One region of the Vogesella sp. genome, then DNA from elsewhere that is predicted to be linked to it. Evidence: riboswitches for the same ligand, from Rfam matches in the RefSeq annotation. Region 1 holds a riboswitch; the other holds the start of a gene.
The links. Region 1 has a riboswitch for cobalamin ahead of ACK4FZ_RS02700 (TonB-dependent receptor domain-containing protein). Riboswitches for the same ligand answer to the same signal wherever they lie in the genome.

Region 1 (8,732 bases):
TCTCCGCACTCCCTTTTTGTCCCTACGGAGTGTGTCTACATGTCTTTCAGCAACAAACCCCTGGCCACCCTGGTGGCCCTGGCCTGTGCCCAGGCGGCCGTGGCCAAGCAGCCCGTTACCCTCGATGAAGTGGTGGTCACTGCCTCCCGTGGCCAGGACAACGTGCGTGAGCTGCCGGTGAATGTGTCTGTCATCACCGCCAAAGATATTGCTAGCAGCACGGCGCGTACGGTGCAGGATGTGCTGTCCGGGTTGGCGGGTATCCAGATTCGTAACAGCAGCGGTGCTGCCGATACGGCAGCAGTAGACCTGCGTGGTTTTGGCATTACCGGCCTGAGCAATACCCTGATTCTGGTGGACGGCGTCAAACAGAACACCAACGATTTGTCTGCTCCCAATCTGGGCGTGGTGCCGCTGAGCCAGATAGAGCGTATCGAAGTAGTACGCGGCAGTGGTGCCGTAGCCTATGGTGGCGGTGCGACTGGCGGGGTCATCAATATCATTACCCGCAGCGGTTTCAAGGCGGCCGATAGCGTGCAGGCGACGTTGACTGCCGGTAGCTATAACCTGAAAAAAATCGACTTGTCCGGCCACGCCAGTAGCCAGCATGTGGCACTGGATGCTTATGTGAAGTCGCTCACCACCGACAACTACCGGCAGAACAATGCCGAGCGCAACGATAGCGGCGGCCTGACCACCACGCTACGCCACGAGGATGGCACGCTGCGCTTCTACGCCCGCACCGCCAACCAGGATACGCGTTTGCCCGGTGTGCGTAGCGTGGACACGGCTAATGGCGTGGACGAGTTTGCCAGCAACCCGCGCGGTACCAATAAGCCTAACGATTACATGAGCACCCAGACCGACACTTGGGGCGTACAGGTGAAGCAAGCTGCAGGCGAGGGCATGGTGCTGCTGGATGTTGCGAGCGTGACCAAGAAGCTGCAAGCCGAAAATATCAGTGCCAGCTACAGCAGCAAGCGTCAGCAGAAAACCGATGAAATGACCGCCAGCTTGCGTTATGAGCAGGATGTCGCGCGCCATCGCCTGGTACTGGGTGTAGACGCCATGTCCGGTGATGCCGCGGTGGACAGTGTGGATACCTCCGGTACGGGCAGCAAAAAGATCAAGCAGCGCCACGCCGGTGGCTTTGTGGATGTGCTGCTACGGCCTGCAGAGGGCACGTCGATCAATGCCGGTGTCCGCTCGCAGCACGTTGAAGACAGTGCCAAGGTCAGCAGTAGTTATGAAAACAGCTACCGCAGCAATAAAGAGCTGCGTGCCTGGCAGCTGGGTCTCCGTCAGGCGCTGCTGCCGCAGCTCGATGGCTATGCCAAGCTGGGCCGTAGTTTCCGTATGGCCAATGCCGACGAGCAGGCCTCTGTCACTACCCCGCTGTTGCCGCAGACCTCGCACGATAAAGAACTGGGTGTGTCCTGGCAGCAAGCCGGGCGTGCCGTGCGTGCGGCCTGGTTCCGTTACGACCTGAACCGTGAAATTCATTACAACTCGCTCACATTTGCCAACGTCAACCTCGAACCCACCCGTCGCCAGGGCGTGGAACTGGAAGGCAAGACACCGCTTGCGGCCAACCTTGACCTGAGCGCCGCCGTGACATGGCAGCAAGCCACGTTCCGCAGTGGCGTGGCCAACAGCGTCAATCTGGCCGGCAAAACCGTGCCGCTGGTGCCGCGGCACATGGCTAACCTGTCGCTGGGCTGGGCACCGTCCGAGGCAACGCGTGTGGGCGTGCAGTGGCAATACGTCGGCTCGCAGCGGCTGGATAACGACCAGGCCAACCAGTTTGCCCACAAGCTCGCGGCTTACAGCCTGATCAATGCCAAAGTCAGCCACGACTACAGCAAGACGGTGGGCGTGTCGCTGAGCGTGAATAACCTGCTGGACAAACAGTATGCGTCCTACGGTATCCGTTCCGGCTCTACTGGCGCGACCGGTAAATACAATCTGTACCCGGAAGCGGGCCGCAATATGCAGGCGTCCGTGACGATCAAGTATTGACCAGTTTGTACCGCGCCCCCGGGCAGACCGATTCTGTCTTGGGGGCGTATGTTCGACCGTAGTGCGCCAATGTGTCAGAGCGGCATCCAGTCTGGATGCTGCCCGGTATGAGGTGTGCTTGCAGGTGTCCGTCCTGCCATGGCAGCGACGGATGAAACGGGAAGCCGGTGCAAGACCGGCGCTGCCCCCGCAACGGTAAGGCCTGGGCGTATACGCCCCAGGCATCGCGATAACCACTGCCTACATGGCGGGAAGGTGCGATGCTGGCATGGCCAAGCCCGGAGACCGGCCTGCGACGAGCGCGGCGGAATCGCGCTCAGCTGGAGTATCGCGGGGAGGCGATCTGACAGCCTGCTACCGGCACCTGCCGGCGGTATGCCGTGTCCTTTATTTCTCCGCACTCCCTTTTTGTCCTTACGGAGTGTGTCTACATGTCTTTCAGCAACAAACCCCTGGCCACCCTGGTGGCCCTGGCCTGTGCCCAGGCGGCCGTGGCCAAGCAGCCCGTTACCCTCGATGAAGTGGTGGTGACCGCCACCCGTACCACCACCCCGGTAGCCAAAGTGCTGTCCGACGTGACCGTGCTGGGCCGTGAAGAAATCGCCCAGTCCGGCAGTGTGAACCTGCCTGATCTGCTGAGCCGTCAAACCGGCATCGATATGGTCAGCAATGGCGGCGAGGGGACCGAAGCGCGCCTGAGCCTGCGTGGCAGCCGGGCAGATCATGTCATGGTGCTGATTGACGGCGTGCGTATCGTGTCGGGCACCAAAGGCACCACGTCGCTGGAGCATATTCCCCTGGCCCTGATCGAGCGTGTGGAAATCCTGCGTGGCCCAGCCTCCAGCTTGTACGGTGCGGACGCACTGGGTGGCGTGATCCAGATCTTTACCAAGCGCGGTAGCGATCGCCCTGCGCTTAGCCTGCATGCGGGTGCCGGAGCCGAGGGCAAGCGTGTCGCCGGGGCGGGGCTGGCGGGCAAGGTAGACCGTACCGCTTTCAGCCTGGCGGTAGATCACAATCAGTCTGATGGTTTTTCTGCGCGCCGGCTGCCCTACAACAGGGACCGTGATGGCTATGAAAACACCACCTATACCGCGAACGTGCAGCACGAGCTGGCGCCAGGGCATACCGTGGGGTTGAACGCCTACCATGCCGATGCCGTCAGCGAATATGACAGTGCGTCCACTGGCGTGGCCGCTACCCAGGCGGATGAAGGTCACTCACAAATGTCAGCCCAGAGCATCGAGCTGAAAAACCGCATCAATACCACCTGGCATAGCACGCTGCGTTACAACTACAGCACGGATAAATCGCAGACCTATACCAAGAGTAATTTCCTGACCCCTAGCGGTACCTTCGACACGCGTTTGCGCGAGTGGCAGTGGCAAAACGACTTGCAGCTGGGCCAGGCAGGCCAGTTGACCCTGGGGGCGGCCAACGTGGAGCAGTTTGTCCATGGCAGCGCCAAGATGAACCAGCGTTATCGTCGTGTTGATTCGGTCTTTGCTGCGTATCAGAGCGAGTTTGGCATCCATCGTTTGCAGGGGAGTACCCGTTACGACGATAACAGCCAGTTCGGTGGCAAAACCACCGGCCAGCTGGCGTACGGCATGGCCCTGAGCCCGGCGTGGTCCTGGCGTGCAGCCTACGGCACCGCCATCAAGGCCCCGACCTTTAACCAGCTGTACTGGCCGGACGTGGCACCGAATTATCGCGGCAACCCCGATCTGCAGCCCGAAACCGCCAGCACGCGCGAGCTGGGCCTGACATGGCAACAGGCAGGGCAGTACGCCAAGATGGTGGCGTTTGATCACCGCATAGACAATATGATTGCCAACAAGTCTGATACCGACAAATTGCAAGTCAACCTCGACCGGGCCCGCATTCTGGGTCAGAGCGTTGAAATCGGCACGGTCATTGGCGAGATCAGTCTGGCGGCCAACGTGACCTCGCAGCGCGCGCGCGATGTGAAAACCGGCCGGCTACTGGCAGCGCGTGCCAAGCGCTTTGGTGGCATGACCCTGGGCTGGCAGCTGGACCGTATCCTGCTCAGTGCAGAATGGCGTGCCAGCAGCAAGCGCGTGGTCGATGCAGGAAAAAACCAGTACCTGTCAGGCTATGGCGTGGTGAACCTGGGTGCCGATTACCAGCTGGACAAGCAGTGGACGCTGAACACCAAGCTGACCAACGTGGGTGACAAGCGCTACGAAACGGTAAAAGATTACAATCAGCCGCGCCGTGGCTGGTTTGTGGGCGTACGCTACGCCCAGTAAGCCTTGTTATCATCAGGCCATGCGGCTCGCCCTTGCCGGGCGGGCCGTTTTTATTGAAAGCAGACACAGCATGACCACTACCCACCTGATAAGTGGCGGCGCCCGCAGCGGCAAGAGCCGTTACGCCGAAAGCCTGGCGCTACAGCACGCCGGCGCAGTGTGCTACGTGGCCACCGCCGAGCGTCGCCCCGACGCCGCCTTTGCCGAGCGCATCGCCCACCATCAGGCGCGGCGTCCGGCGCACTGGGCGCTGGCCGAGGCCGGCCGCGAGCTGGCCAGCGTGCTGCAACAGGCCGCCCCGGGCAGCTTGCAGCTGGTGGATTGCCTGGGCATGTGGCTGATGCGCTTTTTTGATGCCGATGGCCGCTTTGACGCCTACGCCTGGCAGCAACAGCGCAGCGCGCTGCTGGCCTTATTGACCGCGCCAGCGGCCAGCATCGTGCTGGTCAGCAACGAGGTGGGCTGGGGCGTGGTGCCGCTGGGTGCCGAAACCCGTCATTTTGTCGATGAGCTAGGCCGGCTCAACCAGGACGTGGCAGCCGTGTGCCAGCGCGTCAGCCTGGTGGCCTGCGGCCAACCGTTGCTGCTGAAAGGCCAGCCATGATGCGGCGCGGGTTGGCCCCCGCCGGCCTGCTGCTGGCTACGACTGCCCAAGCCAGCGTGGCGGTACGTGACGGCATGGGCAATAGCGTGGTACTGCCGGCACCGGCCAAGCGCATCGTGGTACTGGTGCCGCACGCGGTGGAAACGCTGTACGCCATCGGCGCCGGCAAACAGCTGGTGGCGGCGGTGGATTACAGCGATTACCCGCCTGCGGCACGCCAGTTGCCGCGCGTGGGCGGCTATAGCGGCCTGAACGTGGAAGCCATCCTGCAACAGCAGCCAGACCTGATCGTGGCCTGGCGCGACGGTGGCAACCTGCGCACGGTGCAGAAGCTGCGCGAGATGGGGATACCGGTTTACTACAGTGCGCCGGTGCTGCCGGCCGACATCCCGCGCGAGATGCGCGCCCTGGGTACCTTGACCGGCCAGCAGGCCGGGGCCGAGGCGCAGGCCGCGCAGTTCGAGCAGCGCATGAGCCGGCTGCAGCAGCGTTATCGCCACAGCGCCTCGGTGCGGGTGTTCATGCAGATCGGCGAGCAGCCCATTTTTACCGTCAGCGGGCAGAGCTTTCTGGGCGCACTGATAACCCAGTGCGGCGGCCGCAACGTGTTTGCCGGCCTGGCGTTGCCGGCGCCGCAAGTGAGCACCGAGGCGGTGATCCTGGCCCGTCCGCAGCTGATGCTGGCCTTCAGCCCGGCGCTGCACGTGGCGTGGCAACGTTGGCCGCAACTGCCGGCAGTGGCAAAAGGCTTGCAAGTTACCGTGGATCAGGACACGATTAGCCGGCCCGGCCCCCGTCTGGCCGGCGCTGCCGAACAACTCTGTACCACTCTGGATCTTGCCAGGCAAAAGCTGGGTTTGACGCCCCGGTAGCGCTTGGCTATGCTCGCCGCCATGGAACACGAACTCGAATATCTGGAAGGCCGTGTCGCTGCGCTGATCGCACGCATTCACGAGCTGGAAACCCAAAACAGCCGCTTCGCCGCCGCCCTGGCCGAAGCGATGCGCGAGAACGCCGAAATGAAGTTCGGCCTGGAAGAAACGCGCCGCCGCGTGGCGCTGCTGGTAGAGCGCCTGCCCAAGGAGGAGGAAGCATGAGTGACGTGGTTCAACTCGATATCACCTTGCTGGGCCGCCAGTTTTCCATCGCCACGCCGGTGGAAGAGCGCGAAACGCTGGAGCAGGCGGTGCGCCTGCTGGGCGAAAAAATCGATACCATTCAAGCCTCTGGCCGCGTGATGGACACCGACAAGGTGGCGATCATGGCGGCGCTGAATATTGCTCACGATCTGTTGAAAGTGAAAGTAGGCGATGGTGGCTTGGAGATGGCAATAATCCAGCGTAAAATACGCAGTATGAGCGAAGCCGCTGACCAGGTGCTCAACGCCGGTCAGTCAGGCCTCAGCGCTTAGTACAGAACATCCGTCTACCCCCTGCGGTGTTCGAGAAGGCTCCCAAATTCCTTTGTACCAATGCGTTCGCTACGGTTGCTAGCCATGGTTGCAGGTGTGCCGCGTCCCTTAGCCGGATGTGCCCGAAGCAACGGGCGGGCGACCACCCTGGAAACAGGGTACAAGCGAATTTTGCCCGATCGACACTCGCGGGGGACTCCCTCCCCCTGTTTTTCCCCTGAACTCCGATGACCGCTGCCGACCCGCTCCGCGACAAGGCCCAGCTGCGCAAAACCTTGCGTCGTGCGCGTATGGCTTTGCCGCGTACCTATCGCCAGCAGGCTGCCCGCGCCATTGCCCGCCATGCCTCGCGTTTGCTGCGGCGGGGCAAGCATCTGGGCGCCTATATTGCCGCCGGTAGCGAGCTGGACATGGCACCCCTGATGGCGACAGCCCATGCCCGTGGTGTGGCCCTGTACCTGCCGGTGATTCCGCAACGCGGCCGCCGGCTGTGGTTTGCCCGGCTGGGTGCGGCCAAGCTGTGGTACACCCACCCGCGCTACGGCATTGCCGAGTACGCCGGCCCGCAGCTGCGCGCCGAGCGGCTGGACGTGCTGTTTGTGCCGCTGCTGGGCATCGACGCCGATGGCTATCGCATGGGGCAGGGCGGCGGTTTTTACGACAGCACGCTGGCTTTTCGTCGCCGTCACCCGCGTTACGGCAAACCATTGCTGGTGGGTGTGGCCTACGACTGCCAGCGCGTGGCCCGTGTGCCGCGCGAACCGTGGGACGTGCGTCTCGATTACCTGTTGACCGAGAGCGGCCTGCACCGCTTTGTCTGATTGGCCCCATCCAGCAAAGGACGCGTTATGGCCTACTGGCTGATGAAATCCGAGCCCGACGACGTCGGGATCGACCACCTGCAAGCCGAGCCGCAGCGCCATTTCGTGTGGACCGGCGTGCGCAATTACCAGGCGCGCAACTTCATGCGCGACCAGATGCAGCCGGGCGACCTGCTGCTGTTCTGGCATTCCTCCTGCCCCGAGCCGGGCATTGCCGGCATTGCCGAAGTGGTGGCACCGGCGCACGACGACCCCAGCCAGTTCGACCCCGCCAGCCCTTACTTCGACCCCAAGTCCCACCCCGACAAGCCGCGCTGGCAATGCGTGGATGTACGCTTCGTGCGCAAGACGCGGCTGGTGTCGCCGGCAGAATTGCGCCAGCATGAGGCCTTGCTGGGCATGACCGTGCTGGCGCGCGGCAACCGGCTGTCCATTACCCCGGTCACACCCGAAGAGTGGGCCTATCTGCAGGAGCACGTACTCTGATGTTGTCGCTGACGATGTTTGCCGTATTGCTGGGCTTTGGTGCGCTGGCCGGTTTCCTGGCCGGCCTGCTGGGGGTAGGCGGTGGCCTGGTGATCGTGCCGGTGGTGGTGGGGGTGCTGGAAGCCGCTGGCCTGGGTGGTCAGTACGTGCAGCATCTGGCGGTGGGGACTTCGCTGGCGGTGATGGTGTTCACCAGCTTTGCCAGCGTGCGCGAGCACCACAAGAAAGGCGCCGTCAACTGGGCCATCGTGCGCGGCATGGCCCCGGCGATGGTGCTGGGCACGTTTGCCGGCAGCCTGCTGGCGGGCTTTATCCCCAGTAACGGCCTGAAGTGGTTCTTTGTGGTATATGCCTATGTGATCGGCGCACAAATGTTTCTGGGGGCCAAGCCGCAGGCCAGCCGCAACCTGCCAGGCCGCATCGGGCAGGCAGGCGCTGGCAGCGTGATCGGCATGGTCTCCAGCTGGGTGGGCATCGGTGGCGGCTCGATGAGCGTGCCGTTCATGAGCTGGTGCAATGTGCCGGTGCATACCGCCATCGCTACCAGTGCCGCGCTGGGCTGGCCGATCGCGGTAGCCGGTGCTGCCGGTTACCTGTCCAGCGGCTGGGGGGCGACCGGCTTGCCGTGGGGCAGCCTGGGCTTCATCTATCTGCCAGCCATGGCCGCGTTGATGGTGATCACGGTGCTGTGCGCGCCGCTGGGTGCCCGTGCGGCGCACCGCTTGCCGGTGCCGAAACTGAAAAAGGCCTTTGCCGTGCTGATGACGGTGATGGCAACCGAGATGCTGTGGACGCTGCTGCGGCACGGCTGAAAGGAGACGCCATGAAGCGCACTATCGCCGGCTTGCTGCTGGCAGGGTTGGCCGCAGCTGTTCATGCTGCCGACAACGGGCCTTTGTACACCGGCCAGCCCGGCGAGCTGCCTGTGCAGGTGGCGCTGGCCTATCTGGCGCCCGATATGGGCCGCGACGGCCAGTTCGAGTACGCACGCCTGCGTATCAGCCAGCGCAGCCAGCCGGAATCGTTCGACCGCGTCAGCGTCAGCATCCAGCAGGATGGCCTGCTGGACGACAGCGTGCGCGCCCGGCGCTGGACGCTGCAGCTGATTCGTGGTGGCG
Region 2 (8,732 bases), on a different contig from region 1:
CTGTTGGCGTCGGCGGCAATCAGCCGGCTGCCGCCGCCGGCGGCGTAGATCAGCTCGGTAACGTGCGGCGCCAGGCTGATCACGCGTTTGGCCGGTGCCGGCAGCGTCAGCGTCTGGCCCTGATCGTCGGTGACGGTAATCGGCGCTGCGCTAGCGAAGGTGGCAGATAGCACCAGCGTGCAGGCCAGGGCGAGGGCGATGGGTTTCATAAAGTGTCCGGTGCAAAGCCGGCCAGCGCGGCGGCCAGGCGCTGCCAGTGCGCCTCGCTGGCGGGCAGCCCCAGGCGGAAGCGGGGCTGCGGGTCGGTAAACAGGCGGCACCAGATATGGTGCTGCGCCAGGTGTTGTTGCAAGGCGTCGGCGTGCGGGTAGGCACCACCGGCAAACAGCAGGCAGCCGTCGGCCGGCAGGCCGTGTGCCTGCAGCAGCGCCGTCAGGCGGGCGTGGCCGGCGGCCAACTGCTGCTGTGCTGCGGCCTGCCAGGCGCGGTCGGCCAGCGCGGCGGTAGCGATGCGCGCCACCGGCGCTGGGATGGTCCACGGCCCCAGCTCGTCGTCCAGCGTCTGCAGGATGTCGCCTGCGGCGGCGACAAAGCCTAGCCGCAAGCCGGCCAGGCCAAAGAACTTGCCAGGGCTGCGCAGCACCACCAGGCCGGGTTGCGTGGCGGCGTGCGCGGTCACCGACAGCGCGGGTGTCACGTCGGTAAACGCTTCGTCCACCACCAGCCAGCCGCCGCGCGCGGCTTGCGCCGCCGCCATCGCCAGCACGGCGTGTTGCGGCCAACGTTGGCCGCTGGGGTTGTCCGGGTTGCACACAATCAGCACGTCCACCTTGCCGGCCTGCGCGGCCAGTTCGGCGTGCGGGTAGCGGGCTACCTGGTGTCCGGCACGCGCCCAGCGCCAGCCGTGTTCGGCGTAGCTGGGGTGGGCTACCGCCACGCTGCCGGGGACGCGCAGCCGTGGCAGCGCCTGGATGGCGGCCTGGCTGCCGGCTACCGGCAGCAGCTTGGCCGCACCGTAGTAGGCGCAGGCGGCAGCGTGCAGCGCGGCGTCCGGCTGCGGTAGCGTGTACCACAGCGCCGGCTCGGTGGCCGGGGCCGGGTAGGGCTGCGGGTTCAGCGCGGCGGACAGGTCCAGCCATTGCTCGGGCGTGCCGCCAAAGCGGGCGACGGCCTGCAGCAGGTTGCCGCCGTGGACGGGGCGCAGGGTGGTACTCATAACGGCAACGCCAGCAGCAGCCACAGCACGATGGCGCGGTCCATCAATTGCGCGGCGCGGCGGATGTCGCCGGCGCGCGGGGCCGGGCCTGCGCCCAGCGCGGGCCGCGCTTCCAGCTGGCCGTGGTAGACGGCGGCGCCGCCCAGTTGCACGCCCAGCGCACCGGCACCGGCGGCCATCACCGGGCCGGCGTTGGGGCTGTCCCACTGCGGTGCTTGCCGGCGCCAGCACGCCAGCGCCAGCCGGGTATTGCCGGCCACGGCGTAGGCCAGTGCGGTGAGGCGCGACGGCACGTAGCCCAGCACGTCGTCGGCGCGGGCGGCGGTTTTGCCGAAGCGCTCGAAGCGCTGGTTACGGTAGCCCCACATCGCGTCCAGCGTGTTGGCCAGGCGGTAGGCCAGCGCCGCCGGCGCGCCGCCGACGGCAAACCAGAACAGCGCGCCGAACACGGCGTCGTGGCCGTTTTCCAGCAACGACTCGGTGGCGGCGCGGGTAATGGCGCTGTCGTCGGCCTGGCTGAGGTCGCGGCTGACAATGCGTGCGGTCAGCGCCCGCGCCTCGGCCAGCTTGCCTTGCAGCAGCGCGTCGGCGATGGGGCGGGTGTGCTCGATCAGGCTCTGGCGGCCCAGTGTGAAGTACAGCACCGCCACGCTGAGGATGCCGGCGGCCAGCGCGGGCAGTTGCGCCAGCGCCCAGGCCAGCAGTAGCGGCAACGGTAGCACCAGCAGCGCCCACGCCAGGGCGCCGCGCAGCAGCCGGCTGCGGCCGGCGTTCAGCCGTTTTTCCAGCCAGTTGGCCGCGCGGCCAAAGCCCACCAGCGGGTGGTAGCGCGTGGGCTCGCCCAGTATGCGGTCGGCCAGCAGGCCGGCGGCCAGCAGCAGGCTGGTACCTAGCATGCGGCCTCCGGCAGGAACAGCGCGGCGGCGGCGGCGGGCTGACTGGCAAAGTAGGCGTGGAAGTAGCTGGCCTGCACGCTGCCGTGGCGGTACACCGCCTCGCCGGGGCTGCCGCCGGCCTTGCGCTGGCAGGTGACGGCGGCAAGCAGCGGGGTGTCGAACTGCGAGTAATGGAAGGTGTGGCCGCGCAGCTCGCCGGCCGGGTGCGGCCAACCCTGGCTGCCCAGCCCGGCCAGCTTGGCGGTCATGCGCACGTTACCGGGTAGCACGCCGGCCATGCGGTGCGCCTGGCCCTGGCCATCGTGCAGCTGTTCGGTCAGCGCCATCATGCCGCCGCATTCGGCCCATACCGGCTTACCGGCGGCGGCAAAGGCCTGCACGCTGGCCAGCCAGCGGGTGTTGGCCGCCAGCGTGGCGCCATGCAGCTCGGGGTAGCCGCCGGGCAGCCACAGCGCGTCGGCGTCGGCCGGAATGGCGTCGTTGGCTAGCGGCGAGAAAGAGGCGATGCGCGCGCCCATGCCCTGCAGCGTGCGCAGGTTGGCCGCATAGACAAAGGCAAACGCGGCGTCGTGCGCCACGGCGATGGTCTTGCCGGCCAGCAGTGGCGGCAGGGTTGCCGGTGGCGTGGCCTCGGGCGCGAAGTCTGGCAGCGCTGCCAGTACGGCGTGGTCCAGCTGCAGCGCGTCGGCCAGTGCGTCCAGCCGCACTGCCAGGTCGGGCAGGTCGCTGGGCAGGTGCAGGCCGAGGTGGCGTTCCGGCAGCGATTCGGCCTGGCGCGGCAGGCAGCCCACCACTGGCAAATCGGGCGTGCCGCAGGCGCGGATCATGTCTGCGTGGCCGTTGCTGGCGACGCGGTTGGCCAGCAGACCGGCCCACGGCAGCTGGCCGTGGTCGCGCAGGCCGCGGGCAATGGCCAGCGCGGTGCCCACCATGGCGCTGCAGTCCAGCACCGCCAGCACTGGCACGCCAAACTGTTTTGCCAGGTCGGCGCTGGACGGCTGGCCGTCGTACAGGCCCATGACGCCTTCGATCAGCACGTAGTCCACCTCGGCGGCGGCTTGCGCCAGCAGGTGGCGGCACTGGCTTCCGGTGCACATCCACAGGTCCAGCACGTCTACCGTGCTGCCGCTGGCGGCGGCCAGCAGCAGCGGGTCGATGAAGTCCGGCCCGGTCTTGAACACGCGCACGCGGTAGCCGTCGCGCACCAGACGGCGCGCCAGCGCGGCGGTGACGGTGGTCTTGCCCTGGCCGGAGGCGATGGCGGATAGCAAAAGGGCTTTGCAGCTCATGGGGCTTTCTTTATTTGGTTTTTGGCCACGAAAACCACGAAAGGGCACGAAAAACTACTGTTGCTTGCCGTTTGGCTTGGGCATTTTGGGTGCCATTCAGGCCTGCGTGCTATGGCAATGGGCAGCTTTGCTTTTGTGTTCTTTCGTGGCTAATGGGTTTTGTCTTGGTATTTATCGAGCCAAGCCGTCGGGCATGGCGGAAAACGTTTTGCCACGAAAACCACGAAAGGGCACGAACAAAAGCCCGTTACTCATTACTGTTTGGCCCAGGTACTTTGGATGCCATTCACGCCTGCTTGCCCTGGCAATCGGCGGTTTTGTTTTTGTGTTCTTTTGTGTTTTTCGTGGCCAACGGGTTTCAGGTTCTCTCTGCCTACCACTCCACGCCGGGCTGGGCGGCGATGCCGGCGGCGAAGGCGTGCTTCACCAGCGTCATGTCGGTAACAGTATCGGCGGCTTCCACCACCGCGTCCGGCACGCCACGGCCGGTGACGATCACGTGCTGGTGCAGCGGGCGCGCCAGGATGTCGTCCAGCACCTGCTCTACGTCCAGGTATTTGTATTTCAGCGCGATGTTCAGCTCGTCCAGTAGCACCAGGCCGATGGCCGGGTTTTGCAGCATCTCGCGCGCCTTGGCCCAGGCTTCGGCGGCGCGGGCCATGTCGCGGTCGCGGTCTTGCGTGTTCCAGGTGTAGCCCTCGCCCATGGCGTGGAACTGCACCTGCTCGGGGAAGCGGCGCAGGAAGCGTTCCTCGCCGGTTTCCATCGCGCCCTTGATGAACTGCACCACGCCAACCTGCATGTCGTGGCCCAGCGCGCGCATCACCATGCCCAGTCCGCTGGAGCTTTTGCCCTTGCCGTTGCCGGCGTTGACGATGAACACGCCACGGTGTTCGTCAGCGGCGGCAATGCGGGCGTCCATGATTGCTTTTTTGCGCGCCATGCGGGCGTTATGGCGCTCGCTGCGGCCTTGGTCGTCGGTGTGGCTCATGTGGGGTGTCCGGGTAAAAAGCAGGGGTGGCCTGCGTGGGTGATACGGGTAAGGGGGTAGCCCAGCACGTCGCCCAGCGCGTGGGCGTCCAGCTGGGCAATCGGGTAGCGGGCGGCGTTGCCGGCGCCATCCAGCAGCAGGGCATGGCTGGCGACGGCAGGGGAAAATTGCAGGTCGTGGCTGACCAGCAGCACAGCTTTGCCGTCGGCCTGCCAGCGGCGGATCTGCGCTTGCAGCGCGGCCTGGTGGGCCAGGTCCAACGCGTTGGTGGGTTCGTCCAGCAGCAGCAGCGGGCTGTCCTGCATCATTACACTGGCCAGGGCCACGCGCTGGCGTTCCCCGCCGGACAGCGCCTGCAGCGGGCGGTGGGCGAGGCGTGCCAGGTCGAAGGCGTCCAGCGCCGCGGCCAGCCGGGCCGGGTTGCGGCCGTCGTCCGGCCACGGAAAACGGGCGGCGGCGACGGCGTCAGCCACCGCGTAGTCGAACGCGTCGTGGCTGGCTTGCGGCAGCAGCGCCAGGCGCTGGGCGCGCAGGCGCGGTGCGGTGGCAGTCAAAGGTTGGCCGCACAGTGTGATGCGGCCCGCTGCCGGCGCGCGCAGCCCGGCCAGCGTGGCCAGCAGCGTGCTTTTGCCGCAGCCGTTGCGGCCGGCGATCCACCACACTTCGCCGGCGTGTACTTGCCAGTCCAGTTGATGCAGCAGGTGGCGTTGGCCTTGCAGAATGCCCAGATTATCGGTGTGCAGCATCATGCCAGCCTCCGGCGCGCGCGCGACAGCTGCCAGAACAGCACCGGTACGCCCAGCAGCGCGGTGAGAATGCCCACCGGCAGCTGCATCGGGGCGACAACGGTGCGCGCCAGCGTATCGGCCAGCACCAGCAGCGTGGCGCCGGTGAGGATGCTGGCGGGCAGCAAGTGGCGCAGGTGCGGCCCGCATACCAGACGGCAGGCGTGCGGCACCATCAGGCCAACGAAACCGATGCTGCCGCCCTGGCTGACTGCGGTGGCGGTGAGCGTGGCCGACAGCAGCAACAGCAAGCGGCGCAGGCCGGCCAGCGGCACGCCCAGCGTGGCGGCGTGGTCGCCGTGCAGCGCCAGCAGGTTGATGGCGGGCGCCTGCCACCAGGCCAGCAGCATGGCCGGCAGCAGCACCAGCCACGGCCACGGCCGCAGCGGCGTGCCGGACAAGTCCCCCACCAGCCAGAACACCATGCCGCGCAGCTGGTTGTCCTGCGCGATGGTCAGCAATAGCGAGATCACCGCGCCGCAGGCGGTAGACAGCAGCGCGCCGGTCAGCAGCAACAACACGGTGCCGCTGCTGCGGCCAAAGTCGCGCCGCGCCAGCCAGAACAGCACGCCAGACAGCCCCAGCGCGCCGACAACGGCAGCGAGGTCTACTTGCCACACCGCCAGCCCCAGCCACAGCGCGGTGAGCGCACCCACCGAAGCGCCGCCGGATACGCCCATCACGTAGGGGTCGGCCAGCGGGTTGCGCAGCAGCGATTGCATCAGCAGGCCGGCCAGCGCCAGCGCGGCGCCGGTAATCCAGGCGGTGAGGGCGCGCTCCAGCCGCAGCTGCAGCAGGGTGCCGGACAGCGCATCGCCATGGCCCAGCAGCGCTTGCCACAACTGGCTGGCACTCAGCGACACGCTGCCGCTGGCGCAGGCCAGCAGCACCACGCCGGCACTGATGGCGGCCAACAGCGGCAATAACAGGGCAGGGGGCAGCACCGCGCGGCTGGCCGGTGATGCAACGGTAACGGACATAAGGAGAGCCGGATGGCGGCGAAGGGCAGGCGGGCAGATGGCTGGCCGCATGCCGCCCTCCGCAGCATGGTTGTTCGGTGCGGCCAACAGGGTGGCCGCGCACAGCTTGCCGTGGCCGGTATCCGGGCTGGTTTCGCCGCAGGCCCGCCTTCCCGTACCGGCAGGTACAGTGGCGCAGGGGCCGGGCAGCTGCGCGGGGCAGCCTGAAAGAAACACACCGTTGCGGGGGCAGCACAGCTGACGCTGTTTCCCGTTTAACCCGCCGGCTAACACCGGCAGGCACCAAGGCAGGCAGCGATTTTAGCAGAAGGCCTACCGACTGCCGGGCTTGTTTATATTGCCGTGAGAAATAAAAAAACAATAAAACAGTATTTTTGGAAATAAAGCGCGCCTGCTATGGTGACGGCATGACATTGCGGAGCCTCACCATGGCGCACGATCTTTCCGGTTTCGACTTCATCATCCAGCCGGGCTGGAACAACTCCGGCCCCGAGCACTGGCAGAGCCACTGGCAGCAGCTGCTGGGCGCGCAGCGCGTGGCCAACCACGAGTGGCACGCGCCGCAGCTGGACGACTGGCTGGCCGCGCTGGATGCAGCGGTCAACGCCGCCCGCCAGCCGGTGGTGGTGATTGCGCATAGCCTGGGCTGTGCCACGGTGGCGCACTACGCGGCACGCTACGGTAACAAGCTGGCCGGCGCGCTGCTGGTGGCGCCGGCCGATGTGGAGCGCGCCAGCGCCCCGGCCCAGCTGCAACCGTTTGCGCCGCTGCCGCAGGCGGCGCTGCCGTTTGCCGCCCGCGTGGTGGCCAGCGACAGCGACCCGTTCAGCCTGCCGCTGCGCAGCGCGCGCATGGCGGCACTGTGGCAGGCGCCGCTGGCGTGGCTGCGCGGTGCCGGCCATATCAATGTGGCGTCCGGCCATACGCAGTGGGAAGACGGCCTGGCCGAGCTGGCCGCCTTGCTGGCCAGCATCCGCACCACGCAGCAGGCGGCACGCAGCGCCTGAGCGCGGCGATTTGCCGCCTGCGGCATAGTGTCGCACCGCCTTGTGGCGGCTGCGGCCAACCCTAACAATGCCGGCCTTCCCTCATTGAAAGTACGACGATGGCCGTCATTGCCGACAAGAAAACCCCCCGTTACTACACGGTGGCCTGGCGCTGGCATTTCTATGCCGGCCTGCTGGTGGCACCGTTCATGATCATGCTGGCCATCACCGGCATGGTGTACCTGTTCAAGCCGCAGCTGGACCAACTGATGTACGGCAGCCTGCTGACGGTACCGGCCGCCAGCACCCCGGCTCACCCGGCCGACCACCTGGTGGCGGCGGTGAAGGCGCAGTACCCGGGCGCCAGCGTGCTGCGTTACCAGCCGCCGGCGGCAGCCGACGCCAGCGCCAAGGTGATTATCAAGACCGCCGAGGCCAAGCTCGGTGTGTACGTTGACCCGTACCAGGGCACCGTGCTGGGCGCGCTGGACGAGAACAACAACCTGCAAGCCATCATGCTGAAACTGCACGGTGAGCTGTTGATCGGCAAGCAGGGCGACTTGCTGGTGGAGCTGGCCACCAGCTGGGCGCTGGTGCTGCTGGTGTCCGGCCTGTACCTGTGGTGGCCGCGCGGGCGCGGCAAGCTGGCGGTGTTCTGGCCGCGCTTTAGCGCCGGCGGCCGGGCCTTCTGGCGTGATATCCACGCCGTTACCGGTTTCTGGAGCGCCATCTTCCTGCTGTTCATGCTGCTGTCCGGCCTGACCTGGACCGGCTACTGGGGCGAGAAGTTTGCCGCGGTGTGGAGCCAGTTCCCGGCGCAGATGTGGGACGACGTGCCCAAGTCCGACAAAAAGGCCATCAGCCTGAACAGCACCGCCGAAAAAATCGTACCGTGGGCGGTAGAGCCCAGCCCGCTGCCCAAATCCACCGACCCGCACGCCGCGCACAAAGGCGCCGCACCGCAAGCGGCCACGCCGCAGATTCCGCTGCAGCAGGTGGTGGACACCGCTAACGCCCGTGGTGTGGTGCCCGGCTATAACATCGCGCTGCCGGACGGCGACGAAGGCGTGTTTACCGTGTCGGTGTTCCCCGACGACCCGCGCAACGAAGCCACGCTGCACATCGACCAGTACAGCGGCAAGGTGCTGGCCGATATCCGCTTCAAGGATTACGCGCTGGTACCCAAGGTGGTGGAGTTCGGCGTGGTGATCCACGAGGGCAAATTCTTTGGCCTGGCCAACCAGCTGCTGATGGCGGCCATCTGCCTGCTGGTGCTGCTGGGCAGCGTCAGCGGCATCATCATGTGGTGGCAGCGCAAGCCGGCCGGCCGCCTGGGTGCGCCCACCGACGCACCGGACACGCCGCTGTGGAAAGGCGCGCTGCTGATCATGCTGGCGCTGGGGCTGGCCTTCCCGCTGGTAGGTGCCTCGTTTGTCGCCATCCTGCTGCTGGACTGGCTGCTGCTGCGCCGCCTGCCGGCGCTGGCCTTCCTGCGCTAAGCCTGCTACACCGCCCGAACGGGCTTGCGGCCAACCCCCTCGCCAGCCATGGCAGGGGGTTGTTTCATGGTGGCCTGAGCTGGCGCAAGG

Region 2: another riboswitch for cobalamin. It lies ahead of ACK4FZ_RS17115 (FecCD family ABC transporter permease); the one in region 1 lies ahead of ACK4FZ_RS02700 (TonB-dependent receptor domain-containing protein).

Annotation. Positions count from the first base shown of each region.
Region 1 covers NZ_JBKBHK010000002.1:16,646-25,377, forward strand. The annotation lists gene ACK4FZ_RS02695 (TonB-dependent receptor) at 40-2,019, shown strand; cobalamin riboswitch at 2,125-2,328, shown strand; gene ACK4FZ_RS02700 (TonB-dependent receptor domain-containing protein) at 2,451-4,292, shown strand; gene cobU (bifunctional adenosylcobinamide kinase/adenosylcobinamide-phosphate guanylyltransferase) at 4,363-4,896, shown strand; gene ACK4FZ_RS02710 (cobalamin-binding protein) at 4,893-5,768, shown strand; gene ACK4FZ_RS02715 (hypothetical protein) at 5,790-5,993, shown strand; gene ACK4FZ_RS02720 (cell division protein ZapA) at 5,990-6,307, shown strand; RNA gene ssrS (6S RNA) at 6,323-6,506, shown strand; gene ACK4FZ_RS02730 (5-formyltetrahydrofolate cyclo-ligase) at 6,535-7,128, shown strand; gene ACK4FZ_RS02735 (EVE domain-containing protein) at 7,156-7,614, shown strand; gene ACK4FZ_RS02740 (sulfite exporter TauE/SafE family protein) at 7,614-8,426, shown strand; gene ACK4FZ_RS02745 (hypothetical protein) at 8,438-8,732, shown strand, end outside.
Region 2 covers NZ_JBKBHK010000025.1:15,484-24,215, forward strand. The annotation lists gene ACK4FZ_RS17085 (cobalamin-binding protein) at 1-209, opposite strand, end outside; gene cobD (threonine-phosphate decarboxylase CobD) at 206-1,216, opposite strand; gene cbiB (adenosylcobinamide-phosphate synthase CbiB) at 1,213-2,112, opposite strand; gene ACK4FZ_RS17100 (cobyrinate a,c-diamide synthase) at 2,106-3,401, opposite strand; gene cobO (cob(I)yrinic acid a,c-diamide adenosyltransferase) at 3,775-4,392, opposite strand; gene ACK4FZ_RS17110 (ABC transporter ATP-binding protein) at 4,389-5,141, opposite strand; gene ACK4FZ_RS17115 (FecCD family ABC transporter permease) at 5,138-6,157, opposite strand; cobalamin riboswitch at 6,253-6,459, opposite strand; gene ACK4FZ_RS17120 (RBBP9/YdeN family alpha/beta hydrolase) at 6,586-7,164, shown strand; gene ACK4FZ_RS17125 (PepSY-associated TM helix domain-containing protein) at 7,263-8,642, shown strand.